One region of the Paraburkholderia sp. EB58 genome, then DNA from elsewhere that is predicted to be linked to it. Evidence: predicted binding sites of a transcription regulator. Region 1 holds the regulator's gene; the other holds the start of a gene.

What was found. Region 1 encodes LexA, which represses DNA repair genes until DNA is damaged. Its sites were predicted from a motif close to ACTGTATNNNNATACAGT; they were not measured.
Region 2: the regulator LexA is predicted to act here: its motif matches at 2,729-2,746, upstream of dinB (DNA polymerase IV).

Annotation. Positions count from the first base shown of each region.
Region 1 is NZ_JBNDMQ010000028.1:12,139-19,725, forward strand. It holds gene P3T40_RS31495 (universal stress protein) at 119-589, shown strand; gene P3T40_RS31500 (DUF2939 domain-containing protein) at 666-1,316, opposite strand; gene P3T40_RS31505 (hypothetical protein) at 1,515-1,859, opposite strand; gene lexA (transcriptional repressor LexA) at 1,891-2,544, opposite strand; gene P3T40_RS31515 (sulfate ABC transporter substrate-binding protein) at 2,836-3,876, shown strand; gene cysT (sulfate ABC transporter permease subunit CysT) at 3,996-4,904, shown strand; gene cysW (sulfate ABC transporter permease subunit CysW) at 4,901-5,869, shown strand; gene P3T40_RS31530 (sulfate/molybdate ABC transporter ATP-binding protein) at 5,873-6,931, shown strand; gene P3T40_RS31535 (CysB family HTH-type transcriptional regulator) at 6,990-7,587, shown strand, end outside.
Region 2 is NZ_JBNDMQ010000009.1:184,149-191,735, forward strand. It holds gene P3T40_RS15705 (efflux transporter outer membrane subunit) at 1-866, opposite strand, end outside; gene P3T40_RS15710 (MarR family winged helix-turn-helix transcriptional regulator) at 995-1,429, opposite strand; gene P3T40_RS15715 (LysR family transcriptional regulator) at 1,535-2,443, opposite strand; gene dinB (DNA polymerase IV) at 2,849-4,030, shown strand; gene P3T40_RS15725 (MFS transporter) at 4,115-5,377, opposite strand; gene P3T40_RS15730 (siderophore-interacting protein) at 5,439-6,254, opposite strand; gene P3T40_RS15735 (PadR family transcriptional regulator) at 6,311-7,222, opposite strand.

The sequences.
Region 1 (7,587 bases):
GCTCTCATGCAATGAGTGCTTCGTTAGCATTTAGTTAGCGTTTTCCATCCCTTGCATGCTGAATTGCGGCGCACCATGATTAGGACAGAACCGCGATGAACGCGGTAGGGAGAACCACATGGCGAGCTACAAGAAAATCCTGTTGTGCTACGACGGCTCGCGCGAAGGCCGCAAGGCCCTGCGTTGCGGCGCCGATCTGGCGCTAGACCTCAAAGCGGAAACGCATCTGCTGTCGGTGGTCGATATGCGCTCGAGCATCGCGCAGAGCGCGGGGCTGTTGACCGACGTGGCCTGTGGCAGCTTCGAAAAGACCGCCCGCGACATCCTCCAGGAAGGGGTCGACTGGCTCACCGAGCGCGGTGTCACCGCGCAAGGCCATTTTGCGTTCGGCCACCCGATCGACGAAATCGCCAACCTGGCTAACGAGCTGCAAGTGGATCTAGTGGTGGTTGGCCACCGATGCCGCACCGGCCTGTCGCGCTGGTGGATGGGGGCGGGCAATACGCCTCTGCTCGACCGGGTCTCGTGCAGCATTCTGGTGGCGTGCTCGTCGGTGCAGGAGCAGCAGCAAGCGGCTGAGGCGGCCTGAGTCGGCGTAGAGCGGAACAGGGTGGACAAGATTGGAAGCGCGCTGACTCACTGTTTAGCGCGCCCTCAACTCGCATTCAGTTCGCGTTCAGCTCTACCGCAGCCAGCTTCCACGTAAACAGCCCTTCGCGCCGCAGAATGGCGGAATAGCGCGCATCGCCGACGCCGTGTTGATACGTGACGGCGAATGCGTTGATGCTGCGGTAGCCTGCCGTGGTTTGCGGCGGTTGCGGCGGTTGCGGCGGTGTGGTTGTATTGCCCGGCGCGGGCGCTGCGGGGGCCGGTGTTGTATCTGCCGGGCCGGCAGGCGTATTGGCGCCAGTATTCTGGTGAGCAGGCGGACGCTGGGTGAGATCGCCGCGTGGCGGCATGCCGTTCAGTAGCGCGGCCACGCCGTCGGGGGTGGCATAGGCGTCAACCAAGGGACCAATCAGCGCTATGCCGATCATTGCCCCTATGGCTGCGAGCGGATTGCCGTTCGCGCGCGCTTCGAGCCGCCTCGTCAACAAGCCGCCAATCTGTTCTTTCAGGCTTTCGCGGAATGCTGGATAGTCCACGTACTCGCTGACGGTCTGCGCATCTCGCGCATCGGCGGCGCGCTTCAGGCGATCAAGCGCGAGATAGGGCGACGCATAGCCGTACCCCAGCACGGCCACGACCGCAATCACCACGAGTACAACGATCAGCGGCCGCGAAGAGCCGCGTTTTGCAGGTGTTGAAACAGCCATCGGGCGAGATTCTCCGCTGTAGGTGATCTAACGTGGACCGCTGCCGCAGGAAAACGATCCCCGCAAGCTTCACGCGATCCTGGCGATTTCACCCGATGCCACCTTCTTGCCAGCTTTGCCCGGCGCTCATCTACAACGCATGATGCCGAACCCGAAGAGAGATCAGCCCGGGCTTCCGGGCCGTCCGCGATACAGCCCTTACTCGAACAGCGCGTTTTGCACGCCGGCCCGTTCTTCCGCGATGCAACGGTCGATCATCCGGCACACCGCGTCGACGGTGCCGACCATGATGAGACGCGACGGGCCGTGGTAGACCCGCACCGGCGCGCGCCGGGCCGGTTCTGCTGTATTGAGCCCTGAATTCAGCGAGACCCGCGCAAAGGCCGGCAGCGCCGACGGCAAGGTTGAGGTCTGCGGCGCCGCTACGTCGAATAACGAAGGCGTGGCGCTGGACGCCTCGATCGGTGCGCACGGCACGAGGCTGCGCAAATGGCGCAGACGACCAAACTGGCGGAAGGGCAGCAGGCGGGCAAGGCGTTCCATGAGTCTCTCCAGGCGTTGTTCAGAGCAGGGTTCAGAACTCGGACGGGCGGATCAGCCCAACCGCGATGCCTTCCAATGCGAATTCCGCACTGCCGGCCTGAACGAAGATGTTTTCGTAATCGGGGTTCTCGGCGATCAGCTCGATTCCATTCGGCCGGCGCTTGAGACGCTTGACCGTCACGTCGTCGCCCAGCCGCGCAACGATGATCTGGCCGTCTTTTGCTTCGCTTTTCTTCTGCACGGCAAGCAGATCGCCGTCGAAAATGCCGGCGTCGCGCATGGACAGCCCGCGTACCTTCAGCAGGTAGTCCGGCTTGCTCGAGAACAGCGCCGGGTCGCAGGCGTAATGCTGCGAGATATGTTCCTGCGCGAGGATCGGGCTACCCGCGGCCACCCGGCCGATCAGGGGCAGCGACAACTGCATGATGCTGGCGTGCGGCAGCGTGAACTGGTGCGGCGAGTCGTCCTGACCGGCGAGCAGCAGCCGGATGCCGCGCGAAGCGCCCGCAGCGAGTTCGATCACGCCCTTGCGGGCCAGCGCCCGCAGATGCTCCTCCGCCGAGTTGGCTGAGCTGAAGCCCAGTTCGGCGGCGATCTCCGCGCGGGTGGGCGGAAAGCCGGTGCGTTCGATAGCCCGGCGGATCAGATCGAAAACTTCTTGCTGTCGTGCGGTGAGTTTGGTCATGGCGCCACTGTATGGATAGACAGGTGACTGTATTTTTATACAGTATTCGGCGCAATTCAAGCTTTACTTTAAGTTCGTGTCCCTGGGTGTCGTTGAAGCGCCGGTTTCGGGCGTCGGAACAGCCGTTTTCGTGCCGCAACGCCGCGTCTGGCTGTCATTACCACTTTTGCGTATTAAAAAATGAAGAAACATTATTTTTAATGATGAAAGCCCTTCGATAGACTGGCCTCCAGCTCGACACATACAACACGGGACGCGCTGTCCCAACCAACCACAACGCGGAGAAGGTGGATGATCGATCAGGGCACGGGGCTCGCAGGCAAGACCAGGAAACTCATCACGGTGCTGGCGTTAGGCGCCGCAGCGGCACTCGGTCTGGTGGCCCAGACGGCCGCGGCGGATACGACGCTGCTCAACGTGTCCTATGACCCGACGCGCGAGCTGTACCAGCAGGTCAATCAGGCGTTCGGCAAACAATGGAAGGCGCAAACCGGCGAGACGATCACGTTCAAGCAGTCGCACGGCGGCTCGGGCGCACAGGCGCGCTCGGTGCTCGACGGCCTGCAGGCGGACGTCGTGACGTTGGCGCTGGCTTACGACATCGACGCGCTCGCCAGCAAGGGCCTCGTCGACAAGGGCTGGCAAAAGCGCCTTCCGGACAACGCGGCACCGTACACCTCGACGATCGTGTTCCTCGTGCGCAAGGGCAATCCGAAGCACATCAAGGACTGGGACGACCTGGTGAAGCCGGGCGTGTCGATCGTCACGCCGAACCCGAAGACCTCAGGCGGCGCGCGCTGGAACTATCTGGCGGCATGGGCGTATGCCGAGCATCAGCCGGGCGGCAACGATCAGAAGGCCAAGGATTTCGTCTCGAAGCTCTATAAGAACGCCGGCGTGCTCGACTCGGGCGCGCGTGGTGCGACCACGAGCTTCGTGCAACGCGGCATCGGCGACGTGCTGATTGCCTGGGAAAACGAGGCGTTCCTGTCGTTGAAGGAATTCGGTCCGGACAAGTTCGAGATCGTCGTGCCGTCGGTGAGCATTCTGGCCGAGCCGCCGGTGGCGGTGGTCGACAAAGTGGTGGACAAGCACGGCACCCGCAAGCTGGCCGAGGCATACCTGAACTTCCTCTATAGCGAGCAAGGCCAGGAAATCGCAGCCGAGAATTTCTACCGGCCGCGTTCGGACAAGGTGCCGACTGCACTGACCGCGAAGTTTCCGAAGCTGAAGCTGTACACGGTGGATGACTCGTTCGGCGGCTGGGCGAATGCGCAGAAGACTCACTTTGCGGATGGCGGTGTGTTTGATTCGATCTACTCGCCGCAGTAAGGCGCAATCCGTAGAACGCAATCCGGCACGCCCTTGTGGCGTGCTTTTGGTCACCGATTTGGGCCGCACGTTTGGCCCACGGTGGCCGCAGCGATTTTTACCCTGATAGAGCATCCTGCATGACGACGTTGACCTTCCGCAAGCCAAGCGCGTTACCCGGCTTCGGCCTGACGCTCGGCATCACGGTGGCGTATCTGAGCCTCGTGGTACTGATTCCGCTCGCGGCGACCTTTCTCAAGACGGCCTCGCTCGACTGGTCCCAGTTCGTGCGCGCCGTGGCCTCGCCGCGCGTGCTGGCGTCGTACCGGCTGACCTTTTTCTCCGCGCTCGGCGGCGCGTTGATCAATGCGGTGTTCGGTTTTCTGGTCGCCTGGGTGCTGGTGCGTTATTCGTTCCCGTTCAAGCGTCTGGTCGACGCTGTCGTGGATCTGCCGTTCGCGTTGCCCACTTCGGTCGCAGGCATTTCACTCGCGGCGGTGTATGCAGGCAACGGCTGGATCGGCCAGTTTCTTGAGCCGCTCGGCATCAAGATTGCGTTTACGCCCGCTGGCGTGCTGGTTGCGTTGACCTTCATCGGCCTGCCGTTCGTGGTGCGCACTGTGCAACCGGTGCTCGAAGAGTTCGAGCGCGAGCAGGAAGAAGCCGCCGCGTGCCTCGGTGCATCGCGCTGGCTGACGTTTCGCCGCGTCGTCCTGCCTGCCGTGTTGCCGGCGCTGCTGACCGGTTTCGCTTTGGCCTTCGCGCGGGCACTGGGCGAATACGGCTCGGTGATCTTCATTGCCGGGAACGTGCCGATGAAATCGGAGATCACCTCGCTCCTGATCATCACGAAGCTCGAACAGTACGACTACGCCGGGGCAACCGCTCTGGCGGTGGTGATGCTGGTCGTGTCGTTCCTCATGCTGCTTTTGATCAACACGTTGCAGTGGTATCTGCAGCGTCGCACGCGCCGTGGCGCGGCCGGACCGGCACTGCCCATTGCGACCGCCACAACGATTACGACGGGCACTGCAGGAGGTGCGCAATGAGCCAGGATTCCGCTGCGCTCCCGCCGCTGCCGCCCGTACAGCGTGCCGCTTCGGATGCGGCTCGCCGTGCCGATCCCGTGACCGAACCGCGGCTCGTGCGCTGGGTGCTCACCGGCATCGCGCTGCTGTTTCTCGCGCTGTTTCTGGTGGTCCCGCTCGTCGCGGTGTTCTATCAGGCGTTGAGCAAGGGCATCGGCTTTTACTTCGAAGCGCTCGCCGATCCCGATGCCGTCTCCGCCATCAAGCTGACGCTCTTGACCGCCGCGATCGCAGTACCGTTGAACCTGGTTTTCGGGCTCGCCGCCTCCTGGTGTATCGCGAAGTTTGAATTCAAGGGCAAGGCGCTCCTGACGACTCTGATCGACCTGCCGTTCTCCGTCTCGCCGGTCGTCTCCGGTCTCGTCTACGTGCTGCTGTTCGGCGCGCAAGGCTGGTTCGGCCCGTGGCTGCAGGATCACAACATCCAGATCATCTTCGCAGTACCAGGCATCGTGCTGGCGACGATTTTCGTGACGTTCCCGTTCGTCGCGCGTGAGTTGATTCCGCTGATGCAGGCACAAGGTAACGACGAAGAGGAAGCCGCCCACGTGCTCGGCGCTTCCGGTTGGCAAACGTTCCGGCGTGTCACCTTGCCGAACGTCAAGTGGGGTCTGTTGTACGGCGTGATCCTGTGTAATGCACGGGCGATGGGCGAGTTCGGCGCGGTTTCGGTGGTTTCAGGCCATATTCGCGGCCAGACCGACACGATCCCGTTGCATGTCGAAATCCTCTACAACGAATATAACTTTTCGGCGGCGTTTGCCGTGGCGTCATTGCTCGCGCTACTCGCGCTCGTGACGCTGGGCCTCAAGCTGCTCGCCGAGCGCCATATGTCGGCGGAACTGGCGGCCGCGCGTGATGTACCCGCGCACGCCGGCCCCACAACTTCAAAGTCTTCAATGGCGCTTGCGCCGACGCAGGAGTAATCAATGGGTATCACCGTCCGTAACCTGCAAAAGCGCTTTGGCGATTTCACTGCGCTCGATAACGTCTCGCTCGACTTTCCGCCGGGCGAACTGGTTGCGCTGCTCGGGCCGTCGGGTTGTGGCAAGACCACGCTGTTGCGCGTGATCGCCGGGCTCGAATATGCGGACTCGGGTCAGGTCGTGTTACAAGGACAGGACGTCGCGACGGTGGGCGCACGCGAGCGGCAGGTCGGTTTCGTGTTTCAGCATTACGCGCTGTTCCGTCATATGACCGTGTTCGAGAACGTCGCCTTCGGCCTGCGCGTGAAACCGCGCAAGGAGCGGCCGTCGGAGGCGGTGATCCGCGAGAAGGTGCATGAGTTGCTGAAGCTCGTGCAACTGGATTGGCTGGCGCAACGCTATCCGTCGGAGCTCTCGGGCGGGCAACGTCAGCGGATTGCGCTGGCGCGTGCGCTCGCCGTCGAGCCCAAGGTGTTGTTGCTGGACGAACCGTTCGGCGCGTTGGACGCGAAGGTCCGCAAGGAACTGCGTGGCTGGCTGCGCCGTTTGCACGACGATCTGCATATCTCGACGATCTTCGTGACGCACGACCAGGAAGAAGCGTTGGAGGTCGCGGACCGCATCGTCGTGATGAACCGCGGTCATGTGGAACAGGTGGGGAGTCCTCAGGACGTGTACGATCATCCGCAGACCTCGTTTGTCTACGAGTTTCTAGGCGCGGCCAACCGGCTGCGCGGCACGGTGGATCAGCACGGTTTCGTGGTAGACGGCGCTGCGTTGCCGGTTGCGGCGGCGGCCGGTTTCGAAGGCCCGGCGTTCGCCTATGTGCGGCCGCACGACCTGCAGCTTTATCCGCAGGCCTCGGGTCACCGCGACGGCATCGTCGTCGACGTGCGGCGTGTCGTGACGCTCGGCGGCTCGGTGCGCGTCGAACTCGCCGGGCGCGAGGGCAACGTGCTCGAAGCGGAGCTGGATCGAGAAGCGTGGCGAGCACTGCAACTGGCGGTCGGCGACGGCGTAACGGCGGTGCCGCGTGCGTTGCGCGTCTTTCCGGCGCACTGAGACAGCCCGGCTAACCTATATTGCATAACTTGAATCTGGCTGAACCGGAGACATATAAATGAACTTCCAGCAACTGCGCTTCGTGCGCGAGGCCGTGCGCCAGAACATGAACCTGACCGAAGTCGCGAACGTGCTGTACACGTCGCAGTCGGGCGTGTCGAAACAGATCAAGGACCTCGAGGACGAACTCGGCGTCGATATCTTCATCCGTCGCGGCAAACGCCTGACGGGATTGACGGAGCCGGGCAAGGCGGTGCACCAGCTGATCGAGCGGATGCTGCTTGACGCGGAAAACCTGCGCCGGGTCGCGCGCCAGTATGCGGACCAGGACAGCGGCCACCTCGTGGTGGCGACGACTCACACGCAGGCGCGCTACGCGCTGCCCAAGGTGATCCGCCAGTTCACCGAGGTGTTCCCGAAGGTGCATTTGGCCCTGCGCCAGGGCAGTCCGCAGCAGATCGCGCAGATGATCATCAACGGCGAAGCGGATATCGGCATCTCGACCGAGGCGCTCGACCGCTTCCCGGACATCGTCACGTTCCCGTGCTATTCGTGGCACCACATCGTAGTCGTACCGAAGGACCATCCGCTGGTGGGCCGTCAGAACCTGACGCTCGATGAGATCGCCGAGTTTCCGATCGTGACCTACGATCAGG
Region 2 (7,587 bases), on a different contig from region 1:
TCGGGAAGTGCGACGCTGGCGCCCTCTCCAAGCGACGGATTGGCAATCCTGAGGCCGCGGTCGGGCCCCTGGCCGAGCAGGGCGCCCAACTGGTAGCGTACGGTCGTGATCTGTCCGTCGAGGTCGCTGACGCTGGAGCGGCTCGTCGCGGTTTCGCCAGTTGCCGTCTGCCGTTCCACGTTGGTGTCGAGTCCCGCGCCAACGCGTCCATCCGTGATATGCCCGATATCCTCGCGATTCTTGACTTCGCGGACCTCGATATCACGCAACGCATAGAGTTGCGCAAGATGGTTGTACGTGCTTGCCACCGAAGCGGCCAGTGAGATGCGCACCTCCTCGGCTTCGGCGTCGGCTACCTTTTCCTGCGACACGGCCTGACGAAGCTTCTCGCGATTCTTGCCCCACAGGTCGAGGTCAAACGAAGCACTGGCGAGCACGTTGTTCTCGCTCTGCCACGTGCCGTTGTACGGAGGCGGAACGATGCCGTTGCCGGTATAAAGCTGACGCGTCCATGCATAGCTGCCTGTCACATTCGGGTAGAGGGTCGAGTTGGCGCTGCCGACATAGGACGATGCTTTCTCAATGCGGGCGCGTGCCTGGTCGATGGTTGGATTAGCCTGTAAGGCCTCTTCGATCAATGCCGGCAGTTGTGGATCGCCGAACTGTTTGGCCCAATCCATTGCAGGCCACTGTCCGCCCTCGGCGGGCAAACTCTGTTGCGTCTCGAGCTTTGCAGGAGGCTCGATCTGCTTGTCGCTCTTGATGCCGGAGTAGTTGACGCATCCGGCGAGGCTGAGCGCCGCTACCGCCGCGGCTATTGAGGCCGCCCATGCGCTCGCCCGCAACTGGGGTCGGTAGTGATTCATCATGGTTTCGATTTCCTTTGCTTATCTGGGGAACATGTCTTCGCACGGTTGATAGTGCATATGCACACGATGGTGTTCGGATATTCACGTATCAATGCGCGGAAGTGCATCAGTTTGTTGCTTTGTGCTTAGCTTTCGGACAGGTCGCTCGTCATGCGGAACAGTTCATTTCGCAGATAAGCTGCTTGCTGCTGGCCAAAGCTACGTTCGAAGCTGGCCTGCGCAGCTGCCCAGTGAGGCGCCGCTTCCTCATGCTTCGCAGACCCTTTCCTGGTGAGTACGACGCGCAGTCGCCGGTTGCTTTGCCCTTCAGCCGGTGTGGCCACCAGGGCACGCCGGAGCAGGGGCTTAAGCGCCCGGACGAGAGTCGTTCTGTCCATCATCATCGCCTTGGCCAGTTCGGCCATGGTCAGATTCGGACAACGGCCCAATGTCCTGAGAATGCTGAACTGCGTGGGCGTGATGCCGGCCTCGGACAGGTGGTGCTCGTAAAGCTTCGAAATGTGTCGAGAGGCCTGCCGAAGGGCGAAACAGTCGTCGTCGGTAAGATCGTTTGAGTGCATGTGCACAGATTAGTGGAACGGTCGCCGCGAAGCGATACGGGCAGGGGTATCAGTTTGTTGCCGTTCCGCGTACCAATGACGTGTTTCGCAGGTCTTTTTACCCGGTTACCGCGATGGCGCCGCCGCCGCAAAAGAGGCGGCCGCATAGTCGATAAACGCGCGCACCTTGGCGGGCAGCAGCGTACGGTTACTGTAAGCCAGGCGAATTTCGATGCTCTCCTCGACGAGCTGGAAATCGGTGAGCAGGCGGATGAGCTTTCCCGATGTCAATTCATTCTCTGCAAGGTCGGCGGGCACGACGCCAATGCCGAAGCCTTGCAACACCATTTCGCGGTTGAAGGTGGGACTGTTCGACGAAACGTCGAAGCGAAAGGGCACGCTCAGGTCATGCTCACCATTGCGGAAGTTGATGCAGGCGCGACGAATCGATGGCGACATTGCCACAAAAAGATGATTGGCCAGGCCCGATGGGTGTTGCGGTATTGACGAGGCTTGCAGATACGCTGGTGTTGCGACGATGACAACCGGAATTCGCTCGAGCAGGCGTACGACCGTTGTTTCGCTCGTCACCATGTACGGAACGACGATGCCAAGGTCGTATCCGTCGGCAACCAGGTCGACGGGCCGCTCTGTCAGCGTGACATCCAGCGTGACATCCGGATGAGCCCGTTTGAATCCGGCGATCAAGGGAACCAGCCGGGTGAGCGTCGCGGTTGTATGGGAGACAAGGCGTAAAACGCCGCTTGCTTTGCGTGTCTGGTTTGCTACGTCCGCCTCGAGTGCATCCAGGTCATCCAGGATGCGCACGCAGCCTTCGTAGAATCGCTCCGCCGCTTCGGTGAGCGAGATCTGCCGGGTGGTCCGGTTCAATAGCCGGCACCCCATCCGCTCTTCAAGCCCCGCTATTGCGCGCGACACCGCTGGCCGGGCCAGCCCATGAATATCCGCCGCTCGGGTGAAGCTCCTCAACTCGACCACCGAGCGGAAAACACGCAGGCTTTCGACATATTCCATGGTGAGAACTCTTCGACGAACCTAAACAACGGGTGGATGGAATGCCGCTTTCAAGGACACGGGATGTTCCAGTCGCAAGCCATCTTTCCCACGGAATTTCACGGGAAAAGCAACTTTTGATCCGGCGGCACACAGCAGTCTATGCCACAGCGGCGCTCATAGATTGAGCGACCGCAAAGGCCGCTGAACGGGCAATGCCATTCACTTCGTAGCGTGCGAAGCCTCACTGCAGCGCAGGCGAGGTACGGGAGTCGACGATTTGTTGTTCATCCGAGCCGGCTGCATACTGTATGGATGAACAGGTATAATCGGTATCAGCCAAGCTCGGCCACTGCCTTCCATCCTTGCCCTTATGCACGGAGGCGCGGCCACCCTTTAGTCGCACAGGTTCCCTTTCAGCAGCCCATGATTTCTGAAGCCCGCCGCATCGCGCACCTGGACATGGACGCGTTCTACGCATCCGTTGAATTGTTGCGATACCCGGAGTTGCGCGGGCGGCCCGTGGTGATCGGCGGGGGTAGGAATGCAGCGCCAGAGCTTCTGCCCGACGGCAGCCGGAGGTTCGCACGGCTTCGCGATTACGCCGGTCGCGGCGTCGTCACAACCTCGACCTACGAAGCAAGGGCGCTCGGTGTGTTCTCTGCGATGGGGATGATGAAGGCGGCTCAGCTTGCGCCTGACGCAGTGTTGCTACCCACAGACTTCGATTCGTATCGCCACTATTCGCGACTGTTCAAATCAGCGGTCGCCGCGTTCACGCAACGAATCGAAGACCGCGGCATCGACGAAATCTATATCGATCTGACTGATCTCCCCGGCGAGCCGCGCGACATCGCCGCGCGCATCAAGCGTGCCGTGAATGAGGCCACAGGGCTGACGTGCTCGATCTGCGTCGCGCCCAATAAGCTCCTCGCCAAGATCGGCTCGGAACTCGACAAGCCGGACGGCCTGACGATCCTGACGCCTCAAGACGTGCCACTGCGCGTCTGGCCGTTGCCGGTGAAGAAAGTCAACGGTATCGGTCCAAAGGCAACGGAGCGGCTCGCGGCGGTGGGTATTTCGACGGTCGGCGAGTTGGCGAAAGCGGACCTCGGTCTGCTTCAGGAACACTTTGGGCGAAGCTATTCGGCGTGGCTTGCGGAGGTCGCACAAGGCTTCGATGAGCGGCCCGTCGTGGTAAGTTCAGAACCGAAGTCAATGAGCCGCGAGACAACCTTCGAACGCGACATGCATCCGCGTCAGGATCGCCCCACACTGTCTGTTGCATTCACTGGATTGTGTACCCGCGTTGCTGACGATTTGACTCGTAAGGGCTACGTCGGGCGCACCGTCGGTATCAAGATCAAGTTCGCGGATTTCAAGACGGTCACGAGAGACGTGACACTGCCTGTCTCAACCGCTGATGCAGCGTCGATACGGCACGCAGCCACCGAGTGTCTCAAACGTATCGTCCTCGATCGAAGGCTGCGTCTGATCGGCGTTCGCGTGAGTGCCCTGACTGTTGCCAGCAACGAGCCGCACGAACGTGTGGTCATTCAGCAAGAGTTGCCATTTCCCGTTGAGGATGCAGCGGGACGCCGAGAATAGCCTTCGTCGCCGGGATAAATCTGCCAGCCCTTAGGGATGCTTGGCGCCACGTCACGGTCTGCTTAAGCATTCACCAAACGGCGTTCAGGCCTCGCCAAGCGACTCCGGGCCGAGTTCCGCAGCGGCAGGCGCCGGCGTCTTATCTGCCGCAGCCTTCACGCGACCGACCCACAGCACGCCCACCATCGTCATCGCTACGGCCACCCAGCCGACGGTGCCGTAGCCGGCAATTTGCCCGCTCGGCGTATTGGTCAGCATCAGGCCGCCAAGCCATGCGCCACAACCGGTTCCGAGTGCCTGCAGCGCGCTGTTGGCGCTGAGAAACGCGCCGCGCCGCGAGGGCTCCGGAACCGTGGTGAGCAAAGCCTGCATCGGCACCATCCGTCCGGACATCGCCACCATAAAGAACGGAAAGAACAGCACGACGGCCACGAACGGCAGGTCGGGCAGATGAGTCACGAACAGCACCGGCAGCATCGACAGCAGGGCGGCGATGCGAAACACCCGGTGCTTGCCGTAGCGGTCGGCGAGGCGCCCGACCGCGCGCGAGGTGAAGAACGTCGCGAAGCCTCCGCCCATATACATCCACGACAGATGCGCGGGCGGCACACCATGGTTGAGGACCAGCATCGGCGCGATAAACGGAATCACCAGCATATGCGACACCATGATCATGAAGGTGAGCGCAAACGCATTCAGGTGGCGCGGATTGCCAAGCAGGCGCATGAGGTCGGGCAACACCTGGCGCAACGGCGGCGGCCGGCGGCTCAGATGCTCGGCGAGCGACGGTACGATCAGCGAGCCGCCAAACCAGATCAGCACGGAGAGCACCACCAGCAGCACGAATGGTGCAGCCCAGTTGAAGTGTGCCCCGAGCATCACACCGGCTGGCACGCCGGCAATCGCGGCCAGCGAGAACGCGGTCATGATGGTGCCGGTGGCCGCACCGCGCCGCTGGACCGGAATCACGTCGCCGACGATTGCCATGATCACCGAGCCCAGCACGCCGCCGCTGATGCCCGCAAACGCGCGCGCCGCGAGCAGCAGCGGATAGCTGCTGGCCAGCGCACATCCCAGATTGGACAGCGCGAACAGCGCATAGATTGTCAGCAGCAGCTTGCGCCGGTCGAAACGGTCAATGTAGGTGGCGGCGAACAGGCCCGAGAGTCCCGAGCACCACGAATAGGCCGACACCGCGGTCGCGAAGGCGGCCGGCGCAATGCCGAAGCTATGCATGATCTGCGGGCCCAACGGCATCATGATCATGAAGTCCATGATGATGGTGAACTGCGTTAGCGCGAGCAGCCATAAGAGGCGGCGTTCGTGCCGGGTGCTGATGGAGTACATCGGTAGGTGTCCTTGATAAAGTAAGGCCAGCCGGCTGGCTGGCAACGGGCACCGCGCGGGTTCAGTCGTCGAGGTTTTCGTGGACCGCTACGGCACCCTCTTTCCAGTAGCTCGCCGCACGGATGCGCGATTTGTCGACGCCCCGTTCAGTGCACAGGTGGTACCGCACCGCGCGCATGGTGGCGGATTCGCCCGCGGCCCAGACGTAGCCTTCGCCCTCCGGCAGATACGTCTCGCGTACCGCCTGCAGCAGCGCGTCGCCGCGATACGGCGATTCGCTGCGGTAGCGCCACACGGCATGCAGCTCGGCCTCGGTGTCGAAGTCCATGCGCGCCGACGGATCGGCAACTTCCAGAATGGCCGCCACACGTGTACCCGCTGGCAGTTCCTTCAGGCGGCGCGCAATAGCGGGCAGCGCGGTTTCGTCGCCGATCAGCAGATGCCAGTCGAAGCCGGTCGGAATCAACAGCGAACCGCGCGGGCCGCCGATGCCCAGATACTGTCCGACCTTGGCCTGGGCGGCCCAGCTCGCAGCCCGCCCGGCCTCGTGCATGGCGAATTCGATATCCAGTTCGCGCGCTGCGCGGTCGTAGCGGCGTGGCGTGAAGTCGCGCGCCACCGGCCGCGGCTGGTCTTCCGGGAACACCGGGCCGTTCGGCCCCGCGCTCGGCAGCACCGGCTTGTCGGCACCCGGCGCCGGAAAGAAAACCTTGATGTGATCGTCGAACGACGCCGATTCGAAGTCGTGCAGATCGTCGCCGGTAAAAGTCACGCGAATCAGGTGAGGCGTCAGCGGTTGAACCCGCTTGACTTGCAGCAGACGGAATTTCAAGGAATGACGTACGCGGGTGACCGCGAGATCGGACCTGGTCAGCATAAGTGTTCTCTCCAGTTGTTGTGTCGGGCAGCGCTCGGGATATCGGCCACGCGGGCTCAGATATCGCCAGCGCCTGTGTCGGCGCCGGTCGCGGCGCCCGGGTTGCCTTCAATTTCCGCAGTGGCGCGCGCGAGGATCGCGGCGATGCGGCGCTGTTCGGCGGCCGGCACGTTGTCACGGCGCAGCAGCGCATGTTTGAGCGCGCGACGGGCTTCGATCAGCTCCGGCAGCCAGCCGCCTTCGGCCGGATCCAGTTGCTCTTCGCCAGCGAAGGCGCGGCGCACCGAATCCATCTTGCGAGCAATATGGGTCAGTTTGGCGAGCATCAGTTCGACGCGCTCGCGGTTGTTCGCGAGGTGCTGCCGGCCGGGTTCAGCCAGCTCGTAGCGCTTGCGGTTGCCTTCCAGCTGGACGGTCACATAACCGAGTTCTTCGAGGTAGGTCAACGCGGGGTAGACCATGCCGGGGCTCGGGCTATAGAAGCCGTTCGAGCGGGTTTCGAGCGCCTTGATCAGCTCGTAGCCGTGACTTGGTTGGGCATCCAGCAAGGCCAGCAACAGCAGTTGCAGGTCGTCCGAGCTGAACTTGCGGCCGCGCGGGAAACCATCGCCGTCGCCCCCGCCGAAGCCGCCGGGGCCACCAAAGCGGCCGCCGCGGTCACCGCCGCGCTCGCCACCACGATGATGATGGCCGATGGCGTGCCATAGGGCATGCAGCGAAAAACGGTCGGGGTAGGGAGAACCGCGGCCGGCGCCGGCGAAGTCTTCGAAGCCGCGCTCGGCGCGGCCGTGGGCGCGGTCGTCTGCACGATCGTAGCCACGGCCATCACCGCGTCCACCGCGGCCGTCACGGCCCTCGCGATAGCGCTCGCGGCCAATGGCGTGCCATAGCGCGTGCAGGGAGAAACCGTTGGGGGAATACATGCCGTCAGTGTCGTGGTGACGGCGGGTGTGGTGGGAATGGCGCATGTGTGTGCTCCGTTATGTCTTAAGATGTGTCGTAAGATATATATCTAAAGATGGTTTGTCAAAGAGAAAATGTGGGGGTGGATGAGATGCGACGAGTCTTCGCCGGCGCGAGATTGGCGGTTTGAGCGAGGCTGCTTGGAGATTTTGAAGGTACAGGCGCAGGGCGTTCCGCCTGAGCAGCGGAGGCGCTGTTTCAGTCGCAAGGCACGGCTTGACCCGTGCCACGGATCGAGATGATCGCTGGGTTTAATCGTGGTTGGATTGAGTTTGACGGGGCAGGCGTCAACGAACGGGCGATCGGTAAGACGCCGCGTGGAGTGGATTGGCGGAGCTGGCTAAGCGGGTGTAATGACGGGCGGATTGGC